2 regions of the Secundilactobacillus malefermentans genome follow, and region 2 is predicted to be linked to the other one. Evidence: riboswitches for the same ligand, from Rfam matches in the RefSeq annotation. Region 2 holds a riboswitch; the other holds the start of a gene.

Region 1 (7,803 bases), 760 kb from region 2:
CATCCTTTTTTGCTGCAGTTATTTAGATAAAATATCAGCCAACCATTCTGTTGCTAAAGTTAGCCAGTGGGCAACGTGCGGGTTATCCGCAGATTGTTTCCAAGAGGTCTGTTGGTTGGCGAGTGCTAAGCCGTGTGGACCGTCATGAAAAAGGTGAAGCTCACAATCAATGCCGTGCTGGACGAGGGCATTGACGTAGGCGAGACTATTTTTTACTGGAACGACTGGATCGTTAACGGTTGCCCAAACAAAACTGGGAGCGTTGTGACTGTTAACGAAGTTTTGTGCAGCGTACGTTTCAGGGGTATCCGTCCATTCACGAATTGTTTCCTCATCAGTGGGAAAGCCAAGCTTAGGATCAATCACGGGATAACTAATGATGGCCGCATTAATTTGCAATTGCGCCTCAGTTAATTTTGTTAATTTCTGGAGCCACGTGGTAGACCAATAGTCATTATAAAGTGCCGCTAAGTGACCACCAACTGAGAAGCCGGCAATGACGATTCGATTTGGATCAATGTGCCACTTGACGGCGTTTTCTCGAATTAAGGCAATCGATTGAGCTAGTTCGACCAGAGGTGATGGGAATAGGGGATGCACCTCGTTCACAAAACTATATCGTAAATAGAAACTTTGATAGCCCTTCGCAAGGAAGGCTTGGCTGAGCGTTTCTGATTGAGCTTCAGGTATGTGAGTATAGGAACCACCGGGTATAATGACCATAGCAGGGTATTTGAAATGATTGCTTTCAACATCTGAGTCCCGAATGTACCCCTTTATGTAGGCGGCAGACTGATTTGATAACTTTTCTTGAATAATTTGCACGAACTCACCTCATTCATTTATTATAGGAATATTGTAACGCACCTTTGGAATTGCCGAGAGGAGTGATAAAAATTTGCCAGTAACTATAAAGACGGATCGGTTAGTCATCCGTCCGTTGAATCCGACTGATAAGAAGGCGCTCTGGAAACTTGTCAAGAATCCCAAAGTGGCAGAGTCAGCGGGCTTTATTCCTGCGACCTCCGCGTTGGAGCTTGATGATGTGCTTTCTGAAATGATCCGGACAAACGTCCTCACGGTTGTTTCAAAAGTAACCGGAGAACTAATCGGCTGCGTTGGTTTGTATGAGCGAATGAAGGCGTCTGGTGAACCAGACGTCACTAGCCGTGAAGTTGGCTATATGTTGGCTGAAAGTCAATGGGGTCAGGGATACATGACGGAGGCGGTGGAAGCAGTTTGCGCGTATGCTTTTAAATCGTTAAAGCTTGAATCACTTTATGCCAGTTGCTTTAAGGGCAACGACGGCTCAATTCGTGTCTTGGAGAAAAATCACTTTGTTTATCAAGATGCGTATCGTCATTCGCCAATTGATCTCTTTCAGCCGGGAAAGATCGAGTTTTTTTATCAATTAACGATTGAGCGATGGAAACAAGTCAATCATTTTTGAAAAAAAGTTGCAAATTGATGAAAATTGCTTATACTAAGTTTATATCGAATAGAAGAGGTGCAATACTTCATCAGTAACTCATGCGAGATAGTTAAGTATCTGAGAGCTTGAGTGAAAGGGAAGATTGCCGAAATGGATCAGTCTTAAATGCTGACTCTGTTGGGTCCTAGTTTAATAGCCTAGGGACTGTCGTAACCAAATAGGGTTACGGAGCGCTTTCTACGATTTTCGACTCGGAATGAATGAATTTGACCGGTCCTTTCGCAGACGCTTTGTGTTTGCAAAGGGCTTTTTATTTGTCTAAGTCATTGGGAAAGCCTCTTCAAATGAGGAGGAGTTTTACATGGAACAAGCACCACAAGAAAACGAAGTGTCAACTGATCAAGGCGTTAAGCGGGGATTAAAAACCCGTCACGTCTCAATGATTGCCTTGGGTGGCTGTATTGGAACCGGATTATTTGTTGCCAGTGGCTCGGCTATTTCTTCTGCAGGACCAGGCGGGGCACTCGTGGCTTACATTGCGATGGGACTCATGGTTTACTTTTTAATGACTAGTTTGGGTGAAATGGCAACAAACATGCCAATCTCTGGCTCATTTGCTGCATATTCAGCCAAATACGTTGATCCAGCGCTAGGTTTTGCAATGGGCTGGAACTACTGGTTTAATTGGGCCATTACGGTTGCCGTTGATATTAGTACAGCAGCCTTGGTGATGAAATTTTGGTTGCCTAGTCTTCCTGGCTGGATTTGGAGCGCAATTGCGTTAGTCATTATTTTCTTAATTAATGCACTTTCAGTTAAGACGTATGGTGAGACTGAATTTTGGATGTCATTAATCAAAGTTGTAACAATCATTATTTTCTTGGCAGTTGGGCTATTAACCATCTTTGGTATCATGGGTGGTCACGCAACTGGACTTGAAAATTGGACGACACACAAGGCGCCATTTGTTGGTGGTTTTCCAGCAATTCTGAGTGTCTTCGTTGTTGCTGGGTTCTCATTCCAAGGAACTGAATTAGTCGGTATTACCGCTGGTGAATCAGAGGATCCAACTAAGAGTGTTCCTAAAGCAATCAACCAAGTATTCTGGCGGATTATCTTATTCTATATTTTAGCAATTGCCGTCATCGCAACGATTATTCCATATACAAGTCATGATTTATTAGGTTCTTCAGCAACCGATGTCGCAATTAGTCCCTTTACATTGGTCTTCCAGCGTGCCGGATTAGCTGCTGCTGCAAGTATCATGAACGCGGTCATTTTAACGTCAGTTCTTTCGTCAGCAAATTCAGGGATGTATGCGTCAACTCGGATGCTTTATTCTCTTGCCCACGAAGGCTATGCACCAAAAGCATTTGGTCGCACAACCCACAATGGAATTCCAATGCTGGCATTGTGTGCAACAACGGTTATCGCTGCTTTAACCTTTATCAGTAGTATTGCTGGACCACAAATTTATCTTTGGTTGGTGGCTGCTTCTGGATTAACTGGTTTTATTGCCTGGATTGGGATTGCCATTTCACATTTCCGATTCCGTCGGGCCTTTATTAAGCAAGGACATGACCTTTCAGAACTCAAGTATCATGCAAAGTGGTTCCCAATTGGACCATTGCTGGCATTAATTCTCTGTATTGGGGTTATCATTGGTCAGGACCCTGGTTCATTTGCCAACTTTAACTGGGAACAGATTGGGGTTACGTACATTAGCGTGCCACTTGTCCTAATTCTTTACATTGTTTACAAAATTAAGAAGCATACAAAGTTGATTCCTTTGGATAAGGTGGACGTTTCACCAACTGTTAAGGAACATAAAATGAATCCAAATGATTAATCTATCAGAAAAGCTCTTCAGCAAAAAATGCTGAGGAGCTTTTTAATGTCGGCAGTCTTGTAAGCGCTACTATTTCAGGTTACAATCTAAGCGGAAAGACTAATAAAGACCCTTATTGGGGTCAAAAGGTGTGTGAAAGTCATGGCAGATGACCAGGAAAGTCATCAGGTAAAACGCGAGCTTAAAACCCGTCACGTTTCAATGATTGCACTTGGCGGTAGTATTGGGACTGGCCTTTTTGTGGCTAGTGGGTCTGCAATATCAACTGCGGGACCAGGAGGCGCACTTGTCGCGTACATTGCGATGGGGATTATGGTTTTCTTTCTAATGACCAGCTTAGGTGAAATGGCAACCTATATGCCAGTTTCTGGGTCGTTTGCGGCGTATTCGACTAAGTACATTGATCCAGCGATGGGATTTGCGATGGGTTGGAACTATTGGTTCAACTGGGCAATTACCTTGGCGGTAGATACGTCTACGGCCGCACTGGTAATGAAGTTTTGGCTACCAGATGTTCCGGGCTGGATTTGGAGCATCATCGTTTTAATCATTATTTTTCTGTTAAATGCGTTAACCGTCAAAGCGTTTGGAGAGTCAGAATTTTGGATGGCAATGATCAAAGTGGTTACCGTCATCATTTTTCTGATCATTGGATTTGCAACAATCTTAGGAATCATGAGTGGTCACGCAACGGGGCTAGAAAATTTAACCTATAAGAAGGCTCCGTTTGTCGGTGGTGTTCCCGCTATCTTGAGTGTGTTTGTCGTCGCTGGATTTTCATTTCAGGGAACTGAATTGGTGGGGATTACAGCTGGCGAGTCGGAAGATCCTGAGAAAAGTATTCCAAAGGCAATTAACCAGGTATTCTGGCGAATTGTTCTCTTTTACATTCTCTCAATCTTTGTGATTGCTTGCATCATTCCGTACACGAGTCCTGATTTGTTAGGTTCGTCGGCATCGGACGTTGCAATTAGTCCGTTTACGTTAGTCTTTAGACGAGCAGGTTTGGCAACGGCAGCCAGCGTCATGAATGCGGTTATTTTGACGTCCGTCATTTCTGCAGCAAACTCGGGAATGTACGCTTCCACCAGAATGTTGTATTCGTTGTCAGTTCAAGGATACGCGCCGTCAAGTTTTATGAAAACAACACGAAATGGCGTTCCACTCCGAGCACAAATTGTGACAACCATTGTTGGGGCGCTTACCTTTATCGCAAGTATCGCAGGCCCACAGATCTATATTTGGCTAGTATCGGCTTCAGGATTAACTGGCTTCATTGCGTGGTTAGGCATTGCGTTGTCCCACTATCGGTTCAGAAGAGCATTCGTTAAGCAGGGCCATCAGCTTAGCGAACTGAAGTATCACGCAAAGTGGTTCCCATTTGGCCCGATATTTGCGTTAATTCTTTGCGTGTTAATTATTGTTGGCCAGGACCTAAGCGCGTTTAAAAATTTTGATTGGCAACAAATATTAGTGACCTATTTGAGCGTTCCATTGTTTATTGGTCTATATAGCTATTACAAGATTAAACATCATACGAAATTAATTTCATTAGAAAAAATAAACCTCTCTCATATCTTTGAAAGAGACTGATATATAAGGAACTGTCGCACACCTTTATTTTAGATGAGGTGTGCTATTTTTGCTATTTCTATTTAATATTCTTGCTTTTTTAAAGGACTATATCCATAATGGTATACATATTAATAACCTACAGGAGTGAGACTATGACAATGAAGCGAATTTCCAAAGGTAAATTTGAACGCATGAATCGATTAAGTACGGAAAATGGCATTATTAATGCACTGGCACTTGATCAACGAGGCTCAATCGTTAAAATGATCAAATCTGGTACGGAGCGAAACGGCAAACGATTTAATATGGATTTGGTTTATGACTTTAAAAAATTAGTTGCGCAAGAATTAAGTACTGAAGCGTCAGCAATGTTGATTGACGAAGAGATGGGTTTTAAAGCAATCGAAGCTAAGGATTCAAACACCGGCCTTATCATGTCGTACGAGCAAACTGGGTATGACGTTGATACACCTGGCAGGTTGCCCCGATTTATTGAAAATCAATCTGCTCAAATGATGGTTCGGAAGGGTGCGGATGCATTAAAAGTGCTTTTGTACTTTAATCCTAACGATCCGGCAGAAATTCAAGCCACCAAGAAAGCGTTTGTCGAGCGGTATGGAACCGAAGCTGCGGCTGCGGACATTCCAACCTTTTTGGAAATTATTACCTATGACGATAAGATTGGTGGCAGCAAGTCTCGCGAATTTGCAAAAGCAAAGCCAGAGCTTGTTTTACGTTCCATCTCTGAATTCACAAAGCCACAGTATCACGTCGACGTTTTGAAGCTGGAAGTGCCGTTCAATCCAGATTATGTTGCTGGTTTAACGGATGCTAACGTTGACCCGGTCTATGAAGAAAAGGACGCAAAGGACTACCTCCATCAAATGAAGGGACTCGTCACTCGGCCATACATTTTCTTAAGTGCCGGTGTGCCAACGCCCGTTTTCCAAAAGGAATTACAACTTGCGTCAGAAGCTGATTCAGGATTTTCAGGAGTGCTCAGTGGGCGAGCAACCTGGATTGAAGGAATTGATGTTTACTTAAATGAGGGCGCTGACGGACTGACAAAGTGGTTGGATTCCAAAGGGAAGCAGAATATTCACGATTTAGCTTCCATTCTTAGTGAAGGTGCAAAGCCTTGGTACAGCGTCTATGGTGGCTTAGAAAATATTGATGTATTTGATGCTAAAACGGTAATCGATTAAAAATGTTTGGGGGATTTGCCACGATATATTGCATTTTGCCACTCGGATGGTACAATATATTGTGTTGAATTTAATCTAAAGGAGAGACCCCCATGCTTGTATTATCTGGAACGATCGGGGCTGGTAAAACCAGTCTTACTAATTTATTAGCGACACATTTACACAAACCTGCATTTTATGAATCCGTAGATGACAATGAAATTTTGCCATTATTTTACAAGGATCCGAAAAAATACGCCTTTTTGCTACAAATTTACTTTTTAAATAAGCGATTGGATAGCATTAAGAAAGCCGCTTCTGATGACCGCAGCATCTTAGATCGTTCTATTTTTGAGGATTCACTCCTGTTCCATTTGAATGCAGACTTAGGTCGGGCAACTAACACTGAAGTATCAATCTATGATTCACTCCTAAGCAACATGATGGAGGAATTACCGGAAGATACCCATAAGAAAAATCCTGATTTATTGATTCACATCAACATCTCGTTTGATACCATGTTGAAGAGAATTAAAAAGCGCGGACGTTCTTATGAGCAAGTTGACCAAGATCCCAGCTTATTCGAATATTATAAAGAATTAGATGAACGCTATAGTGACTGGTACGAAAACTACGATAAGTCAGATAAAATTCAAATTGATGGCGATAAGTATGATTTCGTGGAAAATCCAGGCGCACGTGGGCAAGTGCTTCAGCTAATCGATCAAAAAATTGCAACTCTGTAATTATTTGAGAAAAATTATTAAATAGCGTATGATACAGGTAATTATTAAACGCGATGTACCTAAGTAGAGTGTTAAGAGAGATAGTGGCCGGTGTGAACTATTAGACTCGAATTCCAGTACGTTAATGCGGGCAGGTAATGCTGCACGGTGAAAGCCGTTATTTTCATGAGTGTATAGGTAAGCTTTATCTATGAACTTGGGTGGTACCGCGAAGACCTTCGTCCCAATATCTGGGAGAAGGTCTTTTTTGATACCTAAAAATAAATGAAAAGAGGAAATAAGGATGTTAGATTTAAAAATGATTCGTCAAGAAACGGACTTTGTAAAAGAAAAGTTGGCTACTCGTGGGATTAAGGCAGAGGAAATTGATGAGCTCTTAGCTTTGGACCAGCAGCGTCGGGACCTTATCGTCAAGAGTGAGGGCATGAAGGCGACCAGAAATCAGGTTTCTGATGAAATTTCACAACTTAAACGCAACAAGGAAAGTGCAAACGACAAGATTGCTGAGATGCAAAAAGTCAGCAAAGATATTAAAGCGCTGGATGAAGAACTTGTTGAATTGGAAGTGAAGGTTCAAGACAAGACGTCGCGCTTACCAAATATTCCAAACGACAACGTTCCGATTGGATTGACTGAAGAGGGTAGTGTTGAACTTCGTAAATGGGGCGATATTCGTCACTTTGATTTCAAACCAAAATCTCACTGGGAGATTGGTGAAGATCTGGGAATCCTGGATTTTGAACGGGGTGCTAAGGTTTCTGGTAGTCGATTCCTGTACTACGTTGGCCAAGGAGCAAGACTTGAACGAGCACTCTACAACTTCTTCCTTGATCAAAATCAGGAGGCAGGCTTTAAAGAAGTTTTGCCGCCTTATATGGTAAATGCCGCCTCAATGTACGGAACTGGCCAATTTCCAAAATTTACCGAGGACGTTTATAAGCTTGAGGATGAGGATGAAATTTTAATTCCAACGGCTGAGGTTCCTTTGGTGAACTACTATCGCGATGAAGTGATACC
Region 2 (7,803 bases):
TCAGCGTGAAACCGACCTCCTTGTTCAACAGGTAACGGTGAAGGTACAACGCGGCAAACCGGTTTGAACTTGCAACGCCAGTGATTGTCCGAATTGGTTCAAATTGCGACTCTGGCACGATTAACGTTCCAGGCAAATTAGGGTGATTGGTATTTTTGACGTTGATTGGAATTTGGGCCTCAATGGCGGGGATGATGGCCTCGTCATGGAAAACGGAAAAGCCAGCGTAAGAGAGCTCGCGCATTTCGCGATAGGTCATGCGGGTAATCTCGAGGGGATTGTTCACGATTCTGGGATCCGCCGCGCAAATGGCATCCACGTCAGTAAAGTTTTCGTATAAGTCGGCGTTGAGACCGCGGGCCAAAATGGCGCCGGTAATGTCGGAGCCACCGCGTGAAAAGGTGGCAATTTGACCGGCATCTGTGAAGCCAAAGAATCCTGGAAAAACGAGTTTCTCATTGCCATAGCTTAAGGCTGCCAAATAGGCGTAAGTGCTGGGCTCAACAGAGGCGTTATTTGGTTCATCCGTGACACGGATGCCTGCCTCACTGGGATCGATGAACCGAGCATTGATTCCCAAATGGGTGAGTATTAGTGCCATCAACCGTGCGTTTAATCGCTCGCCGTGGGCTTTGAAGGCCGCCATTAAATAGTCGGTGCTTGGATAATCGCGGTGCGGTAAATTAACCAAAGCTTCCTTGATGGGAATCAGTTCGGCTTCCGGCAAATTAAAGTAAGTGGCAATCGATAGGTAACGATTGAAGATGGTCTGAACGATTTCCGTCGCATTCTTTTGCATTAACGTTAATTTTGCATATTTAATCAAAAGATCCGTCACTTTGGTGTCAGATTTTTCCCGTTTACCCGGTGCAGACGTCACGATAACCTGACGCGCTGAATCTGCTGCGATAATTTGAATAACTTTTTCAAATTGAGGCCCGTCCGCGAGCGAACTGCCACCAAACTTTACGACTTTCATCTTTCTTGCACTCCCTCTTACTGCTAAAATTAAAAAATAATGTGATGTAATTTAAGTTGCATTCTATCAGTTTAAGATTCGGAATCAAGCGCTCATCACCGACAAATGGCTCATTTTTAGCGTGCCGTTTATAGTAAGAACTATTTTTTATGGCAATCAAATTAAAATTAGTCTTGACTATCTAAGAAAACAATTATAAACTTTTACTTATATCGAAGAGGTTGCAACCAACATGAGTCACTGATTGAGTTCCTGCAAGAACGATGACATCAGTAAAAGGGGCGGTTGCCGAAGCGCTAATCAATGCAGAGGTTAGTTAGCTGGGACGTGGTTTAAGAGATCACGAACTGTCGCGGGCATATGACTCGCGGGGCGCTATCGACAAATGAGACCGAAAATCATAGATGAACAATTCTGTGGGATCCTTTTGTTTAGTGCAAACAAAAGGGTCCTTTTTATTTATCAAAAATGGCAAACGGGAAGAGGAAAACAAATGGCTGAGTTAGATGCACAAACAATTATTGATTTTATCGGCAACGCAGAAAAGAAGACGCCGGTAAAGGTTTATATCAAGGGCGAGTTGAGTAAACTTAAAGTCCCAAGTGAAATCAAAGCGTTTTTAGAAACTCAGACCGGTGTCCTATTTGGCGATTGGAAAGTCGTTGAACCATTCCTAAGCACAAACGAAGGCTTAATTGCTGATTATGAAATTGAAAATGGGACACGAAATTCGGCGGTCCCACTGCTGGATATGAAAGGGATTAACGCCCGGATTGAACCTGGTGCCATCATTCGCGACCAAGTTGTAATTGGTGATAACGCCGTGATTATGATGGGCGCGCTCATCAACATCGGTGCTGAAATTGGCGAAGGATCCATGATTGATCTGGGTGCGGTACTCGGTGGTCGGGCAATTGTTGGCAAACACGCGCATATCGGTGCCGGAACCGTTTTGGCAGGGGTTGTTGAACCAGCCTCCGCCGAGCCGGTCAGGGTGGACGACAACGTGTTGATTGGGGCAAACGCGGTTGTGTTAGAAGGCGTTCACGTTGGCGAAGGAGCAGTTGTTGCCGCCGGAGCCGTTGTCACGAAGGATGTTGCGCCACACACGGTGGTTGCTGGCGTTCCCGCGAAGTTTATCAAGAACGTTGATGCCAAGACGACTTCGAAAACCGGACTTGAGGACGACCTCAGAAAGTTGTGATAACGATGACCACTTTGACTGAAACTAAGTTGATTAACATTCGGCGTCAACTACACAAAATTCCAGAATTAGCTTTACACGAAACTGAAACCCACGCGCTATTGATGAAGATTATTGGTGATCTTGACCAAACCTACCTAACCATTAAGCAGTTACCAAATTTACCAACCGCTATTCTGGTAAGAGTTTCCGGCTCCTCACCCAAACGAACGATTGGTTATCGAACGGACATTGATGCATTACCAGTGACTGAGAGCACTGGGCTATCATTTGCCTCTGAAAATGTCGGAGTGATGCACGCTTGTGGGCATGACGTTCACATGGCGGTTGCCTTGGGAGTTTTAAGTTACTTTTCGGAACATCAACCAACCGATAATCTCATTTTCTTTTTCCAACCAGCGGAGGAAAGCTAAAACGGCGGAAAACTTGCCTATGAGCAGGGCGCCTTCACGGATGATTGGCGACCAGATGAATTTTACGGATTGCATGATAATCCTGATTTACCGGCTGGTGCGATTGGGTGCCGCATGGGAACCTTGTTTGCCGGAACGACTGAGGTCAACGTTGATTTTGAAGGGCAGGGCGGTCATGCCGCTTACCCGCAAGATGCAAATGACATGGTGGTTGCCGCTGCAGCCTTTATCAGTCAAGTGCAGACCATCATTTCCCGTAGTATTGATCCAATTGAGGGCGGCGTCATCACCCTTGGCAAGCTTGAAGCGGGCACCATTCGAAATGTGATTGCGGGGCACGCCCACATCGAGGGAACAATCCGAGGCTTAACTCAAACGATGATTGAACGAATTGATGAGCGATTAAAGGATGTTGCAGCTGGTATCGCGCGTAGTTTTAACGCCCAAGTTAACGTGACCTTGAATCAAGGCGGCTATTTACCAGTTGAGAATAATCCGGATCTAACCAAACGGTTCATTACTTATATGAAGGAAACGCCAACGATTCACTTTGTTGAAACGGAACCAGCAATGACGGGCGAGGACTTTGGCTACCTATTATCAAAGATTCCCGGAACCATGTTTTGGCTCGGAGTGGAAGATGAGTCGCAATTACACTCAGCAACCCTAACCCCCAAGGAAAGCGGCATTGAACCTGGGGTTTCCGCCATCACTGGTTTTATCGAAAATCGAATGAACGCCTAAAAGAAAGAGGTTAACCCATATGACAACTTTAGAAAATGCAGATTTAATGACCGCCATTATTACCCCGTTTGATGAAAACGACGCAATTAACTACGATGCTTTAGAAAAATTAACCAATCATCTAATTGAAACCGGCAGCCGCGGGTTCGTGATTGGCGGCACCACTGGCGAAACGCCAACCTTAACGCACGATGAAAAAATTGAACTTTACACCCGATTTGGTCAAATCATCAATGGTCGTGTTCCCGTCATTGCGGGAACCGGTAGCAACAACACCCGTGAAACCGCAGCGCTAACTCGTGAGGTAACTCATATTTCAGGAATCGATATGGCGTTGGTAGTTGTGCCATATTACAACAAGCCCAACCAGCGCGGAATGATCGCCCATTTTGAAGCGGTCGCAGCTCAAACAGTCAAACCAATTATTATGTACAACATTCCTGGCAGAACCGGCGTCACAATGGCAAATGAAACGGTTGTCGAACTGGCCCAAAATTCAATGATCGCAGGTGTTAAGCAGTGTACGACAATTGAAGATATTGAGTACCTAGTTGACCATACGCCAGATACGTTCAGCGTTTACAGTGGAGAAGATGCACAAGCATTAGCTGCCAAAGCCGTTGGGGGACAAGGCGTTATCTCAGTTGCCTCCCACATTTATGGTTCCCAAATTCGGGCAATGTACGACGCATTGGAAACCGGTAACGTCCATGAAGCCGGGCGATTACAGCGCCTTTTGACCCCGAAGATGCAGGCATTGTTTATGTACCCATCGCCATCACCCGTTAAAGCGGTTTTGAACGCGCAAGGGTTTGAAGTTGGCGATTGCCGGTTACCGATTCTTTCCCTTAATAAGGAAGAAAAAGTCAATTTGGCCGGCCGGTTGGGTTTGGAATCTGACGCACTGGTTCATGCAGTGCCAGTTGAGTTAGGAGTCTAACATGACAAAAGTAATTGTTGCCGGATTTACCGGTGCCATGGGCGACAAAGCGGTTCATTTAGTAGCAGATACCGCTGGTTTTGAGCTGACGGCGGTGTTTGCACCAAACTTGACCTCAACGAATCCAGCTGACTTCGGGTTAGCGGCCGATGTTCAGGTCTTTCAATCGCTCGCCAAAATTAACACTGATGCGGAAATTTGGATTGATTTTACGTTGCCAAGTGCCGTGTACGCAAATACAAAATTTGCGATTGAGAACGGCATCAGTCCAGTGATTGGCACGACAGGATTAACGGATAGCCAAGTGACTGAACTTCAAAAGTTAGCCGCCGGAAAGAAATTAGGTGGCATTATCGCACCAAACTTTGGCATGTCCGCAGTGCTCTTAATGAAGTTTGCAAAGGAAGCGGCGCAATACTTCCCAGATGTTGAAATCATCGAAATGCATCACGATCATAAAAAGGACGCGCCGTCCGGAACCGCACTAAGTACTGCCAAGATGATTAATGAGGTCAGAGAACCCCATCAACAAGGCAATCCAGAGGAAACCGAGACACTTGCGAACGTTCGCGGTGGCGACTATCACGGAATTCATATTCATTCCGTTCGGCTGCCAGGATACGTGGCGCACGAGCAGGTCCTCTTTGGCGGTGCGGGTGAAGCGTTGACTATCCGACAGGACTCGTTTGATAGAGGGTCGTTCATGAGTGGGGTTGAAGTTGCGTTAACTAAAGTGAAGAAAATTAACGAGTTGGTTGTCGGACTCGAAAACGTTCTATAAAAAATAAAAAGGAGTGACGTTATGCCACGTTTAGCAAGTGATTTAACAGGATTCGTTAATCAGCGATTGAATGAAGTTGGCCCATCAGGAATTCGGGCGTTTGATCAAAAAATATCTAAAATTCCAGGCATCGTCAAGTTGACGATTGGCGAGCCAGATTTGAACACCCCCGAACACGTTAAACAGGCTGCCATTCGCAGTATTGCGGAAAATGATTCCCACTACTCAGCGCAAAAGGGTACGCCGGCTTTACGGCAGGCAATTAGTCACTACCTCAAGCGGTCACAGAATTTAGACTACGATTGGGAAACGGAAATTGTTGCTACGGTGGGCGCTACTGAAGCTCTCACTGCCACAACGTTTGCTATGTTGAATCCTGGTGACAAGGTGATTGTGCCAACCCCAACGTTTGCACTCTATTTTCCAATTATTACCTTAACTGGTGCATCGGTCGTGATGGTGGATACCTCGCAGGATGATTTCATTTTGACGCCAGAACGACTCGAAGAAGTTTTGGAACGGGAGGGGGACGCGGTTAAGGCCGTGTTACTCAACTATCCAAGCAATCCAACCGGGGTCGAATACGACCACGAAACGGTGAAGGGGTTAGCCCAAGTCATCAGGGAACACCATTTGTACGCAATTTCAGATGAGATTTATAACGAATTAACCTACGATGTTGGCCACTATTCGATTGCCTGTGAGATTCCTGAACGAACTATTTTGATTAATGGCTTGTCAAAGTCACACGCCATGACGGGTTACCGCATGGGTTACATTGTGGCACCGGCAGGATTTATCGCGAATGCAACCAAGATGCACGCGTTCATGGTAACTGCTCCATCCAATCCCGCGCAGGCTGCTGCGGCCGAAGCGTTGGAAAACGGGGCAGCGGATCCAATTGCTGCCAAGGCCATTTACCAACGCAGACGGGACTTTATCAGGGATGCACTGGCAGAAATGGGAATCGAAACGGTTGCGCCAAACGGGGCTTTCTACATATTTGCGAAGATTCCAGAAAGCTATGGTCAGGACGACGTTGCCTTTGCTGAAAATTTGGCAGAACAAGCGCGAGTTGGCGGTACCCCGGGAAGTGCATTTGGTGCCGGGGGCGAAGGATACATTCGCTTTTCGTACGCTGCATCAGATGAAAAATTAAGCCTTGCAATGAGTCGAATGAAGCAATTTATTGAAACAGCCGTAACGGTTGATTAGCAAAAATTGAGGAGATGGCAACATGAGCGAAAGTTTGACGGTCGCAATATTAGGTGCAACGGGAGCCGTTGGAACCCGAATGATTGACCAATTAGAAGCGTCAGCAATTTCGGTAAAAAAGGTGAAGTTGTTGGCATCAGCACGTTCAGCCGGAGAAATCCGCCAATTTAGAGGAGAAAATGTTGTGGTCGAAGAAACCACCCCTGAGTCATTTGAGGGTGTCGACATTGTTCTTTCATCAGCGGGCGGTTCGGTATCTAAAAAGTTTCTGCCCGAGGCCGTCAAACGTGGAGCCGTTTGTGTCGACAATACCAGCGCCTTCCGAATGGATCCAGACGTTCCGCTTGTGATTCCGGAAGTCAATGAGCAGGCGATGTACAAGCATCATGGCATCATTGCCAATCCAAACTGTTCAACCATCCAAATGGTGGTGGCGCTCGCACCCATTTATCAGGCATACGGCTTAAAGCAAGTCATCGTGTCAACGTATCAAGCGGCATCCGGCGCTGGTCAATCTGCTTGGAAAGAATTAGATGCAGAAGCCCAAGCTCATTTGGACGGCGACAAGATGGACGCTCAAATTTTACCAACGAAGGGTGAAAAAAAGCACTATCCGTTGGCGTTCAACCTATTACCTCAGATTGATGTGTTCGAAGATGACGGATACACACATGAAGAGTGGAAGATGATTCACGAAACGAAGAAAATTATGCTCGACGACATGGATGCTGGGGACATTAAGGTCACCGCAACCTGTGTTCGGGTACCAGTTGCCGTGGGTCACGGCGAGTCAGTTTACTTTGAAGTGGCGGATCAATCGGCGACTGCGAAGGATATTCAGGCTAAATTAGCAGCGGCACCAGGTGTGGTGTTGCAGGATGATCCGGATCACCAAATTTACCCCCAACCCCTGTTAGCAGAGGGCAAGCGGGACACGTTTGTTGGCCGAGTTCGTCCTGATTTGGAGAATGCAGGCGCGTTCAACATGTGGGTCGTTTCGGACAATTTGCTGAAGGGTGCCGCATGGAATGCCGTTCAGATTGCGGAACGACTCGTGGCGGATGATTTAGTCCGGGTTCCAGAAAATAGTCAGCTATAGATAAAAATCCTGTGAGTTAATCACAGGATTTTTTTGCGCGCAACGGTATACTGGAAGTAGGAGGTGTCCGCATGAATTATTTGGATTTTAAAGGCGAAAAAGTAAGCGAAATTGGCCTCGGTACCTGGTACATGGGTGAGGGCGATGCGGCGCAGACGGAACAAGAAATAACCGCGTTGCGATACGGTATTGAGCACGAGATTAACTTCATCGATACGGCTGAAATGTACGGCGAAGGGAAGGCTGAATCGGTGGTTGGTCAGGCAATTCAAGGTTATGATCGCTCAAAGCTGTTCGTGACGTCAAAGTTCTATCCCTTTCACGCAACGCCAGAATTAATGCGGGCAAGTTTGGAGAAGAGTTTGCAGCGGCTTCAGACTGACTATTTGGACCTATATTTACTGCATTGGCGCGGAAATACACCGTTG

What was found. Region 2 has a riboswitch for lysine ahead of dapD (2,3,4,5-tetrahydropyridine-2,6-dicarboxylate N-acetyltransferase). Riboswitches for the same ligand answer to the same signal wherever they lie in the genome.
Region 1: linked by a shared signal. The riboswitch ahead of FGL90_RS01950 (amino acid permease) and the one ahead of dapD (2,3,4,5-tetrahydropyridine-2,6-dicarboxylate N-acetyltransferase) in region 2 are both predicted to bind lysine.

The regions. Positions count from the first base shown of each region.
Region 1 is NZ_CP042371.1:368,677-376,479, reverse strand. Features, by position in the region: gene FGL90_RS01960 (alpha/beta hydrolase) at 19-825, opposite strand; gene FGL90_RS01955 (GNAT family N-acetyltransferase) at 899-1,450, shown strand; lysine riboswitch at 1,495-1,676, shown strand; gene FGL90_RS01950 (amino acid permease) at 1,794-3,281, shown strand; gene FGL90_RS01945 (amino acid permease) at 3,423-4,874, shown strand; gene FGL90_RS01940 (tagatose 1,6-diphosphate aldolase) at 5,009-6,061, shown strand; gene FGL90_RS01935 (deoxynucleoside kinase) at 6,154-6,786, shown strand; gene serS (serine--tRNA ligase) at 7,070-7,803, shown strand, end outside.
Region 2 is NZ_CP042371.1:1,124,369-1,132,171, forward strand. Features, by position in the region: gene FGL90_RS05360 (aspartate kinase) at 1-979, opposite strand, end outside; lysine riboswitch at 1,187-1,366, shown strand; gene dapD (2,3,4,5-tetrahydropyridine-2,6-dicarboxylate N-acetyltransferase) at 1,473-2,183, shown strand; partial or broken gene FGL90_RS05370 (N-acetyldiaminopimelate deacetylase) at 2,189-3,340, shown strand; gene dapA (4-hydroxy-tetrahydrodipicolinate synthase) at 3,360-4,280, shown strand; gene dapB (4-hydroxy-tetrahydrodipicolinate reductase) at 4,282-5,061, shown strand; gene FGL90_RS05385 (aminotransferase class I/II-fold pyridoxal phosphate-dependent enzyme) at 5,083-6,276, shown strand; gene FGL90_RS05390 (aspartate-semialdehyde dehydrogenase) at 6,299-7,375, shown strand; gene FGL90_RS05395 (aldo/keto reductase) at 7,447-7,803, shown strand, end outside.